One region of the Glutamicibacter sp. NPDC087583 genome, then DNA from elsewhere that is predicted to be linked to it. Evidence: riboswitches for the same ligand, from Rfam matches in the RefSeq annotation. Region 1 holds a riboswitch; each other region holds the start of a gene.
What was found. A riboswitch is a leader RNA that binds a small molecule or an ion and turns the genes downstream of it on or off. The one in region 1 is predicted to bind thiamine pyrophosphate.
Positions count from the first base shown of each region.

Region 2: another riboswitch for thiamine pyrophosphate. It lies ahead of ACIOU9_RS00565 (ECF transporter S component); the one in region 1 lies ahead of thiM (hydroxyethylthiazole kinase).
Region 3: another riboswitch for thiamine pyrophosphate. It lies ahead of thiC (phosphomethylpyrimidine synthase ThiC); the one in region 1 lies ahead of thiM (hydroxyethylthiazole kinase).
Region 4: another riboswitch for thiamine pyrophosphate. It lies ahead of thiO (glycine oxidase ThiO); the one in region 1 lies ahead of thiM (hydroxyethylthiazole kinase).

Region 1 is NZ_JBIUWY010000004.1:30,684-34,925, forward strand. Features, by position in the region: gene ACIOU9_RS11620 (hypothetical protein) at 1-77, opposite strand, end outside; gene ACIOU9_RS11625 (hypothetical protein) at 64-1,401, shown strand; gene ACIOU9_RS11630 (GntR family transcriptional regulator) at 1,398-1,766, shown strand; TPP riboswitch at 1,801-1,895, shown strand; gene thiM (hydroxyethylthiazole kinase) at 1,885-2,679, shown strand; gene thiE (thiamine phosphate synthase) at 2,672-3,313, shown strand; gene thiD (bifunctional hydroxymethylpyrimidine kinase/phosphomethylpyrimidine kinase) at 3,310-4,242, shown strand, end outside.
Region 2 is NZ_JBIUWY010000001.1:115,238-119,479, reverse strand. Features, by position in the region: gene ACIOU9_RS00570 (ATP-binding cassette domain-containing protein) at 1-897, opposite strand, end outside; gene ACIOU9_RS00565 (ECF transporter S component) at 894-1,502, opposite strand; TPP riboswitch at 1,568-1,689, opposite strand; gene ACIOU9_RS00560 (DUF4235 domain-containing protein) at 1,774-2,016, shown strand; gene mnhG (monovalent cation/H(+) antiporter subunit G) at 2,073-2,477, opposite strand; gene ACIOU9_RS00550 (monovalent cation/H+ antiporter complex subunit F) at 2,477-2,743, opposite strand; gene ACIOU9_RS00545 (Na+/H+ antiporter subunit E) at 2,745-3,374, opposite strand; gene ACIOU9_RS00540 (Na+/H+ antiporter subunit D) at 3,383-4,242, opposite strand, start outside.
Region 3 is NZ_JBIUWY010000001.1:265,809-270,050, reverse strand. Features, by position in the region: gene ACIOU9_RS01285 (GTP pyrophosphokinase family protein) at 1-338, shown strand, start outside; tRNA gene ACIOU9_RS01280 (tRNA-Met) at 421-497, opposite strand; tRNA gene ACIOU9_RS01275 (tRNA-Thr) at 545-616, opposite strand; tRNA gene ACIOU9_RS01270 (tRNA-Thr) at 1,150-1,221, shown strand; TPP riboswitch at 1,495-1,602, shown strand; gene thiC (phosphomethylpyrimidine synthase ThiC) at 1,599-3,341, shown strand; gene ACIOU9_RS01260 (DEAD/DEAH box helicase) at 3,434-4,242, opposite strand, start outside.
Region 4 is NZ_JBIUWY010000001.1:449,312-453,553, forward strand. Features, by position in the region: gene ACIOU9_RS02220 (mechanosensitive ion channel) at 1-592, shown strand, start outside; gene ACIOU9_RS02225 (GNAT family N-acetyltransferase) at 676-1,635, opposite strand; TPP riboswitch at 1,715-1,819, shown strand; gene thiO (glycine oxidase ThiO) at 1,817-2,914, shown strand; gene thiS (sulfur carrier protein ThiS) at 2,941-3,186, shown strand; gene ACIOU9_RS02240 (thiazole synthase) at 3,189-4,010, shown strand; gene moeB (molybdopterin-synthase adenylyltransferase MoeB) at 4,007-4,242, shown strand, end outside.

The sequences.
Region 1 (4,242 bases):
TGCGCATTGATCGCATTCTTTGCTTCAACCTCATGGGATTTGTCTGAGACCTGGCGCGTTTCAATGACCGAGCCCAATTCAGGTTCGGCTCTCGCTGAAGCACTCACTCCGGGGATCTGGGTTCTTCTGGTTTACCTCATCGGCTTGTTCACTTGGCCCAAGGAACTCCAGCCAGTGCGCACCGCTTCATTAGAGGCCCGCAGCCTGACAACTCCGTTTCCCAAGGCCCTAGGGGCTTTCGTTGGGCTTTTGCTGCTGATCGCGGTCGGCTCCCTGTGGCCGGCGTCCAAAGTCGAAGGGCTCGTTGGCGTTCCGGCCTCGGAATTCACGACCTTTGATTTTGACGGCATCTATTCATACACGTCGGAGGGTCCGTATGATGGGCGGTTGCCGGGCACACAGATGCTCCCGGTATTCATCGTGGCCCTGGCAGGGATCATCGTGGCCGCGGCTGTGATTACCGTAGTTATCCTGAAAAGACCTGCCTTGGCCGGCATCTCGGCCGAAGACAACCAAGCGTTGCGCACAGTCTGGCTCAACCGCTTGATGCGCAATATCGGCATCGTCTTGCTGGCCTTCACCGTGTCGGTGGTCAATTACTCGCAGGCTAATTCGCCGGATGGACAGTACGAGTTCGTTAGCTATGGCGCCCTTGCGGTCGCCCTCACGTTGCTCTTCTGGGGACCGCGCTCTACATTCTCAGCTCAATCCACCACCAGGGAACGGACCGCCTTCTCGCGTTTGCGTGATCAACTATTCACCTTGCAATACGTAACTGCAGCACTCACCTTGCTCAGCGTTGCAATCGGCTGGTCATTCTTGCCACTGGATGACGAGCTCCAGATGCCTACCAATGAGCGAACTACGTGGATCTTAATGATCTTTGCCGGTGCGGCTTTGAGCTATGCCGTTCTCAATGCGCTTTATCTCAGCTACGTCAGCACGGTGGCCCGGCAGGCGTCTGCAGCACCCAAGTACCACGCGCCCCTGCCCTTGTGGTCCTACATCGCCGCTGGCTTGCTGTTTGCCACCAGCACCTATTTTCTGCTCGATCCGCCGCTGGACTATTTGTGGGGCTTCGTGCCTCCAGGCAAGACAATGGTTGCAGGATTGATCCTGCTGTTGCTGGCAACCCATCTTGGATTCGTCTGGTTCTCCCGCCGGGCAATTATTCCCTGGGCTGTCTCGTCGGCCGAAGAAATCTGGTACCGCAAGGTCCTGGAACTGCGTTCAATGCGTGTTAACACCAGTGCAGTGGTAGCCATGCTGCTCATTGGCTACGGATTCCCGGCCGGGCTGGGACTCTTTGCATTGCTTATCTTCGTTGTCCCAGCAGTCATTTTCCTAGAGCGCCCCGGTAGCGCCTTCGTGCGGGAACATCAGCCGGCAGCTACTTCATGAGCACGCAGATCAGTGTTGACCTCCAAGCAGCTACCCCGCCCTATGAGCAGATCCGCTCGCAGATTGCTTCACTGATCTCCTTGGGCGATCTGCCCTCGGGAAGCAAGCTGCCTACTGTGCGTGCGCTGGCCACGGACCTCGGCGTCGCTGCCGGTACAGTGGCGCGCGCCTACAAGGAGCTGGAAGCCGAAGAGCTGATCACCTCCCGGCGCCGTGCCGGCACAGTGGTCAACGAGCGGCCGCAGCCGGTGGATACCAGTGAAGATCTCCTGGCCGCCGTGGATCACCTCTGGGCGTTGGCGGCCGCGCAGAAGGTGGATGCGGCCACGCTCAAGGCCTTGGTGGCGCGGCGCGAGCGTAAGTAACTTGTCCTCGGAACCGGTTGTGCGTACGCTCTATGGCAGTGACACGGGGTGTCGGATCAACCGACTGAGATAAGACCCGTAGAACCTGATCTAGTTCACGCTAGCGGAGGGATGTCGCATGGCTTTGCATGCAGTTGCCCAAAAATACCGGCAACAATCACCTTTGGTTTTTTGCCTGACCAATACCGTCGTATCCAATTTCACCGCCAATGTCTTGCTGGCATCCGGGGCTTCCCCGGCCATGACGGATCTGCCCGGAGAGGCCGGCCCATTCGCGAAGGCAGCTTCAGCCGTATTGGTGAATTTGGGAACTCCAAGCACTGAACAGCTGACCGCCATGGAAGAAGCTGTGCAGTCGGCGAGCGCTGCAGGCACCCCCTGGGTCCTGGATCCAGTGGCAGTGGGAGCGCTTCCGGTGCGCACGGAGTTTGCCCGGCGCATTGTCCGGCAACGCCCGACCCTGATTCGCGGCAACGCCTCGGAAATCCTGGCCCTGGCCGGCCGGCAATCTGCTTCGCGCGGTGTCGATGCCTTGGATGAGGTTTCTGCCGCCTTGGCGGCGGGACGCGAACTGGCCACGGAACACGACTGCGTAGTGGCCATTTCCGGCCAGGCTGACGCCATCATCGACGCCGCGCGTACCGTCTTGGTGCATACCAACGGAATTGGCTTGACCCGGATGACAGGTGGCGGCTGCGCCTTGGGCGCGGTCTGCGCCGGGATGGTTGCGGTCCACGATGACCCGTTCGAGGCCACCATCGCAGCCCACGGTTTCTATGGCCTGGCCGCGGAAAAGGCCCTGGCTGGCAGCTCCGGTCCGGGCAGCTTCGCAGTTGCCTTCCTTGATGCGCTGTCGGCTGCCGATCCCGGGGAACTGAAGACTTTGAAGTACGAGGAATTGAACCATGCATAATTACGGCGCTTATCTAGTAGCCAACACTGCCAGCTGCACCCCACGCAGCACCCTGGAAGTTATCGAGGGCGCCGTCGCCGGAGGGATCGGGTGGATCCAGCTGCGCGCCAAGGATGAAAGCGCCCGGGAATTCTTCGAGCTGGCCTGCGCGGCTGCCAAGCTCACCGAGGGCAAAGCCCAGTTGCTGATCAATGACCGCATTGACGTCTACCTCGCGTCACGGGCTGCTGGCGCAGCAGTGAACGGCATCCATATCGGGCAAAAAGATGTGCCGGTACAGTTGGCTCGCCAGATCATCGGCGAGGGCATCATCGGCTTGAGTGCTTCCAGCGATGAGCAATTGGCCCAGGCGAACAAGGACGCCTCGGTGATCGACTACCTCGGTGTAGGAGCCATCCGCGCCACTCCGACGAAAAAAGACCATCCTGCTCCCCTGGGGCTGGACGGCTTTGCGCGAGCCGCTGCCTTGGCCAAGCTGCCCTGCGTAGCGATCGGCGCAATTACCCAAGACGATGCCGCCGCGATCCGCGCCGGCGGCGGCGCAGGCCTGGCCGTGGTCCGCGCCATCTGCAACGCCGAAGATCCGCAACTTGCCAGCGCGCAGCTGGTCGCAGCCTGGGAGGCCTCGAAATGAACATCCTATCCATCGCAGGCTCCGATCCTTCCGGCGGCGCCGGAATCCAAGCGGATCTGAAGGCCATTGCCGCCAACGGCGGCTACGGAATGTGCGTGATCACCGCTTTGACTGCGCAAAACACCCATGGGGTATCCGGAGTTCAGGCGATCAGCGGCGATTTCGTCCTCGCGCAGCTCGAAGCCGTGAGTACAGATATCCGCATCGATGCGATCAAGATCGGGATGCTGGCCAACGCCGAGGTGATCCGCGCAGTCACCAGCTGGCTGGAAACTGTTGACGCCCCCGTCGTGCTGGACCCGGTCATGGTGGCGACCAGCGGGGATCGCCTGCTCGACGACGAATCCGCCCTTGATTCGCTACTGGATCGCGCCACGGTGATTACCCCGAACCTGCTGGAGCTGGCCAGCTTGCTGCGCGAGCCTGTGGCCCCTTCCTGGGACGAAGCCCTGCGCCAGGCCCAGCGGCTGGCTGCCAAGCACGGCACGCTGGTGCTGTCCAAGGGCGGGCACCTGGCCGGGGCGGATTGCCCCGATGCCCTGGTGTCGGCGGGCGGGGTGCAACTGGAGCTGCACGGCCCGCGCCATGCCACCAGGAACACCCACGGCACCGGCTGCACCCTTTCCAGCACTCTGGCTACCCGCTTCGCTGCCACTGGAGATTGGATCGCCGCGTTGGAGCAGTCCAAGTCCTACCTCTCCAAGGCCATCGCAGCGGCCGACCAATTGCAGGTGGGCAGCGGCCACGGCCCGGTCAACCACTTCATCGACTTCTTCGGCACGGCAGATCCCATGGGCGACTGGTGGCAGAAGATCCAGCCGATCCGCGAGGAAATCGACCAGCTGGATTTCATCACCCGGCTATCCGAGGGCACCTTGGACCGGGATGACTTCCACTACTACATCGCCCAGGATGCGCTGTATCTGCTG
Region 2 (4,242 bases), on a different contig from region 1:
GTCCACCGCTTGGGTGCGCGGTGCCGTGGCGGTGCGGGCGGATACCAGCTGCTGCGCTTCCAGCAGCGTGGCACCGGCACCGTTCGTTGCCCGAGCCACCTGCGGGAAGTAGCCTGGAATCCACAGCCCGGCAGCAGCCAGCTCCTCGCGCACCGTTTCATCGGTGTACAGCTGCTGCGGGTCCAGATCGTGCGCGACTCCCCCACCGGGCTGCAGCACGATAACCCGGTCCACATGCTGCGCCCAGGCTTCAATCCGGTGTTCCACGACGACCAGCGTGGCACCGGAAAGCCGGGCGGCGTTCAGCACCGCATCGCGCAAGAGCTCAATGCTCTGCGGGTCCACATTGGCAGTCGGTTCATCGAGCAGCATGACGCTGGGTTCCATGGCCAGAATGCCGGCCAAGGCCAACCGCTGTTTCTGTCCGCCGGAAAGTTGCTGGGTGCGGTGCTCGAAGGACAGCGCACCCAGACCCACAGCGTCCAGCACTTCGGGGATCCGCTGGCGGATCAGTTCGGGATCCATTCCGAGATTCTCGGCGCCAAAGGCCACGTCATCGGCGACCCTGCTTTGCACTACCTGGGTTTCCGGGTCTTGCTGCATCAAGCCCACCGGGTGGCTCCGGATGAAGGCATCGCTGCCATCTATGAGCAGCCGGCCAGCGACCTGATCGTCCTCATCCGCTTCCAGCAACCCGGCCATCGCGTGCAGCAAGGTTGACTTGCCGGCGCCCGATGGACCGACCAGCAGCACCTTCTCACCGGCGTGGATCACAAGGTCCAGTCCCGAGATGGCAGGATTCTTCCTCTCGGAGTGCTGCCAGCCGAACCCCGTTGCGGTGATGGCGGCACCGCGCTGGGTCAGCGAGGCTGCGCCGGAATTGGCAAAGGAACTCATTTTGCGCTTTCCAGGTGAGCACGCCGGCTCGGCAGGGCGCTCAATGCACCGGTCTTCGCCAGTCCACACGTGGCCAACCAGGACAGCAGCCCTGCGATGACTACGCCGGAAATGCCGGTGGCGATCACGTGGAAGATCTTCATTCCGGCGGTGTACTCAACATAGTAGGCCAGGATGTAGGCCTCGGAAATGCCGGCGAACAAGCCGGCGAACAAGCCTGCCAGCAGCGCCACGCCCAGGTTCCACTTGCGGTAGCGGAATGCTGCGAAGACCAGCTCTGCACCCAGGCCCTGGACCAGGCCGGAGATCAGTACGGTCAAGCCGTAGTGCGAGCCGAGCAGCGCTTCAACCACAGCGGCCAGCAGCTCGCAGTAGATTGCGGCGCCTGGCTTGCGGATGATCAGTGCGCCGAGCACCGCCGGGAAGAGCCACATGCCGGTGAGCAACGCGGTGGCTGGCGGGAAAGCCGCAAAGGCGAGCGAGAACAGGCCATAGCCGGCACTCCACGCCCAGAAAATGACCCCTGAAGCGACGGCGATCACCGAGGCGACGACGATATCAACTACACGCCAGCCGGTACGCTGCTTCGAAACTGTTTCGTTCATTGCTGGTCCTCCTGTGGAAAGGAGGGGAGATGGACGGAATGAGGGCATACTGCCGCGCCTATCCGCATCCGAGATGCTCGACTTCCTTCGCCGGTACTAGCCGGGGCAGGTTCGAGGGTCTGCGATCTATCGCACTCTCAGCGTCTTGCGACTTTTTTAAAAGTCTGACGCTCCCCTGTCGGAATAATTACTGCTCCCCCACCATACCGCAGGTATGCTGGGCAGAGGAACGATATGTCAAGAGCTTGATCGCGAGGAAAAAATGGATAAAGTGCAGAAACTTGCCACTACCGGTATCACCGTTGGCGCTGGCATGCTCGGCGGCAAGCTGGTTGATTTCCTTTGGTTGAAGGCAACCGGCAGCAAAGCACCACGCAAGGGCACTGAGGAAGCAGCGGAAGCTTCTTTCCGCCGTGCCTTGGGCTTCGCAGTCGTTTCGGCCCTGGTCGCAGCAATCCTGCAGACCGTGGCTGACCGCAGCGCCAACAAGGTTGTTGCCAAGTTCACCAAGTAAGCTTCGGCGTTGAGCCAAAAGCGGGAGCCGCCCAGAGGGGCGGCTCCCGCTTTTTCTCAATCTTGTTCGTCTGGCGATCCGGTCTTGGAAACCGGGGTGGTTCCGGTCGGCGGTGTTCCGTTGACCTTGTTGACCACGTGGCTCAGCTCATCGGAGAACAGGGTTTCCTTGGCAGCGTGCTTGGTCCGGTAGCCGGAACGGCCAATCATGTGGGCCGAAACCGGTGCGGTCAATAGCTGCATTCCCCAGGCCAGCACGAGTACCGGGACCACAGCCCAGCTGCGCAGGTAAATGGCCAGTCCAGCGAAAATCAGCAGGAAGCCGAGTACCTGCGGTTTGGTCGCTGCATGCATGCGGGTGAGCATGTCCGGGAAGGTCAGCAAGCCGATACCTGCGATCAATGACATCAGGCAGCCAAGGATCAGCAGGACGGCAACGAGGACATCGAGGAAGATTTCCATTAGGCGTTCCTCTGATCCGAAACGAAGCGCGAGACGGTCACCGAACCGATGAACCCGAGCATGCAGGCGGCCACGACGAACAGCAAGTAGTCGGTGTGCTTGTGCAGCACCATTTCCAGGCACAGCGCGGCGGAGATGATCAGCAGCATCACGTCCAGGGCCAGCACCCGGTCAAGGATTGACGGCCCCTTGGCAACACGGACCAGGCAGGCGACAGCACCGAGCCCGAGCATGATGCCGCAGATCCAAATGACGATATCCAGCATGTTACCCCTTCCTCGCATCAAAGTTCGGTCCGCATTCGCTCTTGATCGCTTCGTACTCGTCTCGGCTGCCAATAGCCATGATCAGCCGGCGTTCGATGTCCCGGATGCCGGCACGCGCCTTCTCCACGTCCGCAGGCGACTCGATGTCGATGTAGTGCAGGTACAGCGTCGACGAGCTGCGGTCCACGTCGATCACGAAGGAGCCCGGGATCAGCGTGAGCACGTGTCCCACGGTCATCACGATCAGGTCCGAGTCGGTGCGCAGCGGGACCGCAATGACCGCGCTGCGGGTGCGCTTCCCGCGGACCAGCGCCAGCCAGGCCACATGGACGCTGGCGGCGAAGACCTGTCCGAGGAACCAGATGAACAGCTTCAGGCAGTACCAGGCATTGATCCGGCCCGAAAGGACCACCGGCGGCAGCGGGAACAGGTTCACGATCAGCAGCGCGATGATCACGCCGAAGACCATGTTCCCCAGGGAGAAGTCCTGCCAGAGAGCACCCCAGACAAAGAGCAGCAGCAGAAGCAGCGGCCATTCCTGCTTGAGTGTCGCGCGGTGGCGCACACCGGAGGTATCCAGCGCATCGTCAATGCGCTGGTCACGCGGTTCAAAGTTCTTGTTCGGCATCATCCCTCCAATCAGAATGGCAAGATCGAGCTGATATACGGTTCGCGGGCGATCAGTTCCGCAGCCACCCGCTGGCAGAATTCGAAGATCGGCCCGGCAAAGACGGTCAGGGCGATGCCCGCAAGCACCAGCGAACCGGTGGCGTAGCGCATGCCCCACGGCAAGGAGTCGGCTTCCAGCTGCTTGGCCAGTTTCAACCCCAAGCGGGGGTTCTGCGCGCCGCCGGCCAACGTCTCGTCGGCGACCTGCGTCGCTTCGGCCACCAGGTCCTGGTTGGGCACCTCGGCATCAGCGGCACGGCGCCAGAACACACGGGCCCACACGCGGATGATCGCCATCAAGGTCAGCAGGCTGGTCAGCAATCCGGCGCCGATCACGACCCAGGTCAGCGGATCGGCATCCTGCGCGGCCGCATGCAATAGCCCGAATTTGCCCAGGAATCCGGAGAACGGCGGGATGCCGCCCAGATTGATGGCCGGGATGAAGAAGAGCAGGGCCAATGCCGGGGAGAGCTTGGCCAGCGAGCCGAGCCGGGTGACATTCGAGCTACCGGCACGGCGTTCGATCAGTCCCGCCACCATGAACAGCGAAGTCTGCACGATGATGTGGTGGCCCACGTAGTAGATGGTCGCGGCGATGGCCAGCGGCCCGCCCACGGCCACGCCGAAGATCAGGTAGCCGATGTGGCTGGTGAGCGTGAAGGAAAGCATGCGCTTGAAGTCCGTCTGCGCCAGCGCACCGAGGATACCGATGACCATGGTCAGCGCGGCCACCACCAGCAGTCCGGCGTTGACCGAGCCGCCCGGGAAGAGCAGGGTTTCGGTGCGGACGATCGCGTAGACGCCCACCTTGGTCAGCAACCCGGCGAACA
Region 3 (4,242 bases), on a different contig from region 1:
AGATCCCGGTCTACTTATCCGATGGCCCGGTCGATGTCGTGGTGGAGCTGCAGATCCGTACCATTGCCCAGGATTTCTGGGCAAGCCTGGAACATAAGATCTTCTACAAGTACGAGGGCGAAGTTCCAGAACATCTAGTGCAAGAGCTTGCCGACGCGGCGGCCATGGCGACGAAACTCGACATGCAGATGCAGCGCTTGCATACCGAAGTCCACGGCCATGATGCCAATCAGGCACCGAGCCAAGAGGCGGATTTCGATACGACAGCGATCCAGGGGCTGCTGTCGCTGGCTCAGCAAGCCAAGGACGGGAACCAGGAGAAGGACTTGGATCACTAGCCGTTCATGCCCTCGAAGGACAATGCTGCTTCGGGGCCGGAAACCAAAAAAGATCCTCGGCCGAGGCCGAGGATCTTTGATTTGGTAGCGGCGCCGGGACTCGATCCCGGGACCTCACGATTATGAGTCGTGCGCTCTAACCAGCTGAGCTACGCCGCCACAAGTGAGAAGCAATCCAGTAGAAGCCAAGAATGCTTCTCACTCAGAGCCCCCTGCCGGAATCGATCCGGCGACCTCGTTCTTACCAAGAACGCGCTCTACCACTGAGCTAAGGGGGCAACGAGTAAATACTCTACACGGATTTCCCGGCAAAGAAAAATCGGCGGATCACCCCGGAAAAGACCAGGAGAATTCTGTAAAACCACTAGTCAATGGCTATTTATCCTCTTACTCGCTACCCCGGGGACGAAGGGTGGGACAAAAAGTGCCCTGGTGACGATGCTCACGAGAGTGCTCCTCGCGGTCAATCGGGGATTTGCCATGACGCGCAGGATAGAATCCCGCGGATCATCCCCGGTGGCCAAGCATCGAATTACCCCGCTTGGAACTTCGGAACGCTGACACCCTTTCCCACTCCAGAACCCCTGACCGAGCGGCACTTGGGCAACACCCGATCCACCTAGGCGCCCAGGCACGGCTCCGGTGCCCGGCAGCTGGATCCCGGGCCGTGAACCGGGGTGCTGGAAACCGCCAGGAAGGCAACAGCTCCTTGCCGCCCATTCCGGTCTTGAGTAGGAATATTGTGACCTCAGCAACAAATTCCCGACGGATTTTGCAAACCTCAAAAACCTGTGTAAAGTATTTACCTGTTGCCCCCTTAGCTCAGTGGTAGAGCGCGTTCTTGGTAAGAACGAGGTCGCCGGATCGATTCCGGCAGGGGGCTCGAAATAAGAGAGGCAATCTGGTTCCAGATTGCCTCTCTTTTCGTTTATCCCGCAGATGCCGTGTAGCCACTGCGAGCATGGCCCAAGGCGCACCCCAAGCTGCAGCACCGGCTATCGGCCGCGTCTTGCGCCCCGGATTCCAGGTGCCCCCGGCAAGAGTCTCCGGCCAATGAAAAGCATCCTGGCCCGCCACAGCCGGCCCTTCCCACTTCCTTGATGTCAGGCCCTGACCACTGGGTTTGCGTTTTCTCCTCGCAAGCGTGCTAAGTTGTTCGCGACCACACGGGTGCCCTGGCAAGGGCTGAGATCGGGCTATCGCCGTCCGCGACCGTTGAACCTGTCCGGGTAATGCCGGCGAAGGAAGTGAGTTTCCCCAGTGGAACAAATTGAACAGCACCCTGCCCACACCCTTGCCTACCGTGAATCTGCGGGAATTTCTGTTCCCGTCACGCAGATCCAATTGGCAGACTCCCCCAATGGACAGCCCAACGAGCCGCTGGCGGTATATCGCACCAGCGGACCGGGAAGCGAGCCCACCCAAGGCCTGCAACCCTTCCGCGAGCGGTGGATCCTGGAACGCGGGGACGTGGAAACCTATGCAGGCCGCGAACGCAACCTGCACGACGACGGACGCTCAGCGGTCCGCCGCGGCACGGCCAGCGCGGAATGGGCCGGACGCTCAGCCCCGCCACTGCGGGCCGTTGGCGGAGCCCGCGTGACGCAGATGCACTATGCGCGTGCCGGGATCATCACCCCGGAAATGCGCTATGTGGCCCTGCGCGAGGAATGCGATGTCGAGCTGGTGCGCAGCGAGCTCGCGGCCGGGCGAGCCATCATCCCGGCGAACATCAACCACCCGGAATCCGAGCCGATGATCATCGGCAAGGCGTTCCTGGTCAAGATCAATGCGAATATCGGCAACTCGGCGGTGACCAGCTCCATCGCAGAAGAAGTCTCCAAGCTCCAGTGGGCGGCCAAATGGGGCGCGGACACGGTAATGGACCTGTCCACCGGAGATGACATCCACACCACCCGCGAGTGGATCATCCGCAACTCCCCGGTCCCCATCGGCACCGTGCCGATCTACCAGGCGTTGGAGAAGGTCAACGGCGAAGCCAACGAACTGACCTGGGAGATCTTCCGCGACACCGTCATTGAGCAGTGCGAGCAGGGCGTGGACTACATGACCATCCACGCCGGGGTGCTGCTGCGCTACATCCCGCTGACCGCCAACCGGGTCACCGGCATGGTCTCGCGTGGCGGGTCCATCATGGCCGGCTGGTGCTTGGCGCACCACCAGGAGAATTTCCTGTACACCCACTTCGATCAGCTGTGCGAGATCTTCGCGCAGTACGACGTGGCCTTCTCGCTGGGCGACGGGCTGCGCCCGGGCTCCATCGCAGATGCGAACGACGCCGCCCAGTTCGCCGAGCTGGACACCCTGGCCGAGCTGACCAAGCGCGCCTGGAAGTACGATGTGCAGGTGATGGTCGAAGGCCCGGGGCATATCCCGTTCCATCTGGTGCGCGAGAATGTGGAACGCCAGCAGCAGCTGTGCGACGGGGCGCCGTTCTATACCCTGGGCCCGCTGGTCACCGACATCGCCCCGGGCTACGACCACATCACCAGCGCCATTGGCGCCACGGAGATCGCACGGTACGGGACCGCGATGCTCTGCTACGTCACCCCCAAGGAGCATCTGGGACTGCCCAACCGGGATGATGTGAAGACCGGGGTGATCACCTACAAGATCGCTGCGCACGCCGCCGATCTGGCCAAGGGCCACCCGGGTGCCACAGCGCGGGATGATGCGCTGAGCAAGGCGCGCTTCGAATTCCGCTGGAATGACCAGTTCGCGTTGTCCCTTGACCCGGTCACCGCACAGGAATTCCATGATGAGACCTTGCCGGCCGAGCCGGCCAAGACCGCCCACTTCTGCTCCATGTGCGGGCCGAAGTTCTGCTCCATGCGCATCTCCCAGGATATCCGCGACGAGTACGGCTCGGCCGAGGCGCAGGCCGCATTGGCCGGGATGGCGCAGAAAAGCAGGCAGTTCCTTGAAAGCGGCGGCACGGTCTATCTCGGGGACGGGATCCCGGTGGGAACTCCTGCTCCGTAAATAGCCTGCGGCGCACGAAAAACGCCCTTGGGGCAAGCTTTCGGCTTGCCCCAAGGGCGTTATTCAATGCTGTTCAGCTGCGTGCGACTGGCTTAGTAGTCGCGACGTCCACCGCTACGGCCCGAATCGCTGAAGCGATCCTTGCCGCCGCGTCCGCCGCCACCGAAACCGCCACGTCCGCCACTGCGTCCGCCACCGAAACCGCCACGTCCGCCGCTGCGTCCGCCGCCGAAGCCGCCACCACGGCCGCCACGGAAGCCACCGCGGTCGCCTTCGTCGTCGCGACGTGGGCTGCGGCCATTGTCGAGCTCAAGCTCGATGGCCTCGCCGCCGATGCGGGTCTTGGACAGTGCACGCCACTGGTCCTTGCTCAGCTCTGCTGGCAACTCGACCAGGGTGTGGTCCGAACGGATCTCGATGCCGCCGATTTCCGAAGAATCGAAGCCACCCTCGTTGGCCAGTGCGCCAACGATCGAGCCCGGCTGCACGCGGTTGCGGCGGCCAACGGCCAGACGGTACATGGCGTTGCCCTCGGCAGCGGTCTTGCGGGCACGTGGACCGCGATCGCCACGGTCACCGCGGTCGCCACGCTCGCCGCGCTCTGGGCGATCCATGCGCGCCTTCTTCGAAGGGGACATGACTGGTTCGGTCATCAGCAGCGGGCGGCCGCCCTGGGCCATCAGAGCCAGTGCAGCTGCGATTTCCAGCTGGTCCAGGTCTTCGTGCTCGGAAGCGAACTTCTCCACGATTTCGCGGAAGGTGGTCAAGTCCTGGCCGCTGATGGTCTTATCGATGCGATCAGTGAACTTCTGGATACGACGGTCGTTGACCGAATCCAGCGAAGGCAGCTGCATCTGGGTCACCGGCTGGCGGGTAGCCTTCTCGATGGCACGCAGCAAGT
Region 4 (4,242 bases), on a different contig from region 1:
CATCATGGCCTTGGCGCTCTTGGCCGTGGGTATCCTGATTGCCAAGTTCGTCGGGCAGCTACTTGAATCCACCCTCCACGGCGTGGGTACCGACACTGTTGTTGCCCAGTGGGGCGTAGTTCCCGAGGGCAAGAGCGCTTCGGGAATCATCGCTGGCATCGTCAAGATTGCTATCGTGCTGTTCTTCGGTGTGATGGCGGCCCAGATGCTGAACTTCCCAGCGATCACCAATATCCTCAATGAGATCCTGGCCTTGGGCGGCAAGATCCTCTTCGGCGCAGCAATTATCGCCGCAGGTTTCGTCATCGCCAACGTCATTGGCCGCTTCTTGGGTGACACTACTGCTTCGAAGATCATCCGCTACACGGCAATTGCGCTGTTCGTGGCGATGGGCCTGAAGTACATGGGTATCGCCGATTCGATCATCAACATGGCCTTCGGCGCAATCGTCATTGGCGCAGCATTGGCAGCGGCTCTGGCCTTTGGCCTCGGCGGTCGTGATGCTGCGGCCCGCACGCTGAAAAAGATGGAGGCCCAACAGACCACCAATGGCCCGGACTCGACGCCACCGGCATCGAGCCCAGGCATCTAACCACGCATCACAAAACCTGAGGGACAGATAAGAAGTCGCGGAATCCAAGACCGGATTCCGCGACTTTTTTGATGCCCGCCAAGCTACTGCTGCGTGCCCCACGGCAAGGGCATGACCGCAGAGCCGCCATCGGTACGCAACCGTGCGTAGGTGTGCACATCGATGCGTTCTCCGGCAACCAGGAATTTGCCCCGTTCGACACCTTCGTGCAGGAAGGCGTTGCTTTCTGCCACATGCTTCGACCCGGGATTATTTGCCCGCAAGCCCAGCTCCAAGCGGTACAGTCCCAGCTCGTCGAACAGGTAATCCACTAAGGTTGCCACGGCGCGGGTGGCCAGCGACCGGCCCCGGTAATTCTGGTTCATCCAATACCAAATCCACGCGTTCCGATTGGCCGGGTCTACCGTACCGCACACCAGTCCCACCAGCCGATCCCGATATGCGACGGCCAACGCCTGCTGGCGTTCCCCGGCCTCCAGCAGTGCGCGCACATACGACTCAGCCTTTTGCGGGGAATCGGCGTCGCCTTGGCGCAACATGTCGGGGTTCGAGGAAAATGCCTCGTAGACCGCTTCGGCATCCGAAAGGCGCAGCCGGCGCACCGAGAATTCACCGCCGGCATGCACGGCTTCCTCCGGTCCTGCAGATGGCTGCGGATGAGCGGCGGCCGTGCCCTGGTGGAAGAGCAGCTGCCAGCGGCCCTGCTCATGGATCCACAGTGAACTGCGTTCGCTGGGGGAACCGGCGAGCAGCTTCCAGCGCAGCAGCACCAGCTGGTCTGAAAGCTGGAGAGCCACCGGGCTTTCGACTTTCAACGCCCCGGCATCCCGTGCCGGCTCCCGGGCCAGCTGGGCAATGATGGCCTCGCGATCATAGACTCGCCCGCTGGCTCCCACCTCGGCGAACCGAGGATGCAAGCGCCGCTGCAATTGCTCCTGGCTATGGCGTTGGCTGGATTCCAAGAGTTCTTGCTCCAACGAGATGATGGTGCTGGATAGCGCAGAACCTTGGGGAAGCACGATAGGGAAGTCATGGAATGCCATGTCAGCAAGTACATCACAGAAGATGACGGAACTGCGTTCAATGAAGTTCGACTTTATGAGCTGCATCATGCTTATAATCGCTGTAATCCGCGGGAGCCTGAATCGACCAGGCTGAGAGGGCACCGAGCCGACCGCTACACCTGATGCGGGTCATGCCGCCGTAGGAAGGAAGCGTGCCCTTGTGCATGTCAACATTGTTGGCGCCGGGATAATCGGCCTGGCCGTCGCGTTCGAGCTGGAATCACGCGCACACACCGTCACCCTCATCGATCCGGCACCCGGCCAAGGTGCAAGCTACGCGGCAGCAGGAATGCTGGCCCCGGCAGCTGAAACGGTCTGGGGCAATGGCCCGTTGCACCAGCTGCTTGCCGCCTCGAATGCCGCCTATCCGCAGTTCATCGAGCGCATCGCATCGGCCACCGGGCAACGCCCGGACTACTTGCAGAACTCCACGCTCGTTGTCGCCGCAGAGCCTGCGGACCGCGAAGCCCTGCACGAGCTGGCCGAACTGCAGATATCCCTCGGCCTGTCAGCGCAAAAGCTGCTGCCCAGCCAAGCCCGCAAGCTCGAACCAGCCTTGGCCGCCAATATTGCTGGCGCGGTCCTGTGCCAAGATGACCACCAGGTCGACCCTCGATCCATCGTCAAGATCCTGTTGGAGCATCTGCGTCCGCACCTGGTCGAGGAACGGGCGCAGGCACTGGTGACCGACGGGAAGCGGACCACCGCTGTGCGGACCGCATCGGGCCGAATCCTCGAAGCGGAGCAGACCATCGTGGCCACCGGTCTTGGCACCCTCGATGGCTTGAACGAACTTCCGCTGCGCCCGGTCTACGGGGACATCCTCCGGATCCAGGGACCAGCAGGCCCGCCGCTCATCACCCGCACCATCCGCGGCCTCGTGCACCGGGAACAGGTGTATCTGGTGCCGAGAAGGGACGGCAGCCTCGTCCTTGGCGCCAGCGTCCGTGAAGACCGGCAACAAGCGGTGAACATTGGCGCGATGCACCTGCTGCTGGACAACGCGAGAAAGCTGGTCCCCGGCATCAGCGACTACACGCTGAACGAGGCAACGGCCCGGGCACGTCCCGCCACGCCAGATGACCGGCCGCTGCTTGGACGCCTTGATCCAGGGCTGCTGCTCTGCACCGGGTACTCCCGGCACGGCGTGCTGCTGGCTCCGCTGGGCGCAACGCTCACTGCGGATCTCGCCCACGGCCACCAATCCCACCCCTTGCACCAGGCTGTGGATCCCCACCGCTTTGCCAACGCAACCTAGACCGCTCACCGAACGGAGCAGCAACCATGACAAGCATCGGCATTAATTTCAATTCACGGCAACTGAACCTGGACGAAGGAACCACCCTTCGCGAATTCATCAGCACGCAAATCGGCAAGGAACTGGACGCCAACTCGGTGGCCGCTGACGGCAGCAAGCTCGGAGTTGCCGCCGCCGTCAATGGCGCTGTCGTTCCACGCAGCGCCTGGAATAGCTACCTGCTGGCCGAAGGGCACAGCATTGAACTCGTTACCGCGGCCCAGGGAGGCTAGGCATGGAAACGCGCAACATCACCGAGCTGGACATCCACAGCGACCCATTCCAGATCGCCGGACGCACCTTGTCCTCGCGCTTGATCCTCGGCACCGGGGGAGCGAGTTCGCTGACCTCCCTGGAAAGCGCCCTGCAGGCCTCCGGAACGGAGCTGACCACCGTGGCCATCCGCCACTTTTCGGCGGCCGGCGCAGGCAACGTGTATGAACTGCTGCAGCGCAACAACGTGATTGCGCTGCCCAACACCGCTGGATGCTTCACCGCCCGCGATGCGATCCTCACCGCGCACCTGGCCCGTGAAGCTCTGGAAACCAATTGGATCAAGCTCGAAGTCATTGCCGATGAGCACACGCTGCTGCCGGACCCGCTGGAACTGCATGCGGCCACCGAGCAACTAGTGGCCGACGGGTTCCAGGTCTTCGCCTATACCAATGATGATCCGGCACTTGCCCAACGCCTGCAGGACGCCGGGGTTGCGGCAATCATGCCGGCCGGAGCGCCGATCGGCTCGGGCCTGGGGATCCTGAATCCGCACAATATTTCCACCATCGTCTCCCGCGCGCAGGTACCGGTGATCCTTGACGCCGGGGTGGGCACCGCCTCGGATGCGGCCCTGGCCATGGAGCTCGGCTGCGACGCGGTGCTGCTGGCCAGCGCGGTGACCCGGGCGCACAACGCGCCGCTCATGGCCAGGGCCATGAAGGATGCTGTGCGTGCCGGGCGCGCCGCGCGGCTCGCTGGCCGGATCCCGCGCCGCGATACCGCACTGGCCTCCTCGCCGGACGAAGGCATGATGCAAACCCTGGTCGGTGACTTCTCGTGAGCCGGGAAGCCCTGGTAGCACCCGGCGCGGAGCTGGAACCGGAAGAGCTGGCGCGCTACTCCCGGCACTTGTCCCTGCCCGGGGTGGGAGAAGAAGGGCAACGCCGCATCGCCAACGCCAAGGTGCTGGTTATCGGAGCCGGGGGCCTGGGCAGTCCCATTGCCAGCTACCTGGTCGCTGCGGGAATCGGCACCCTCGGGGTCATCGACGATGACACCGTCGAGCTGTCCAA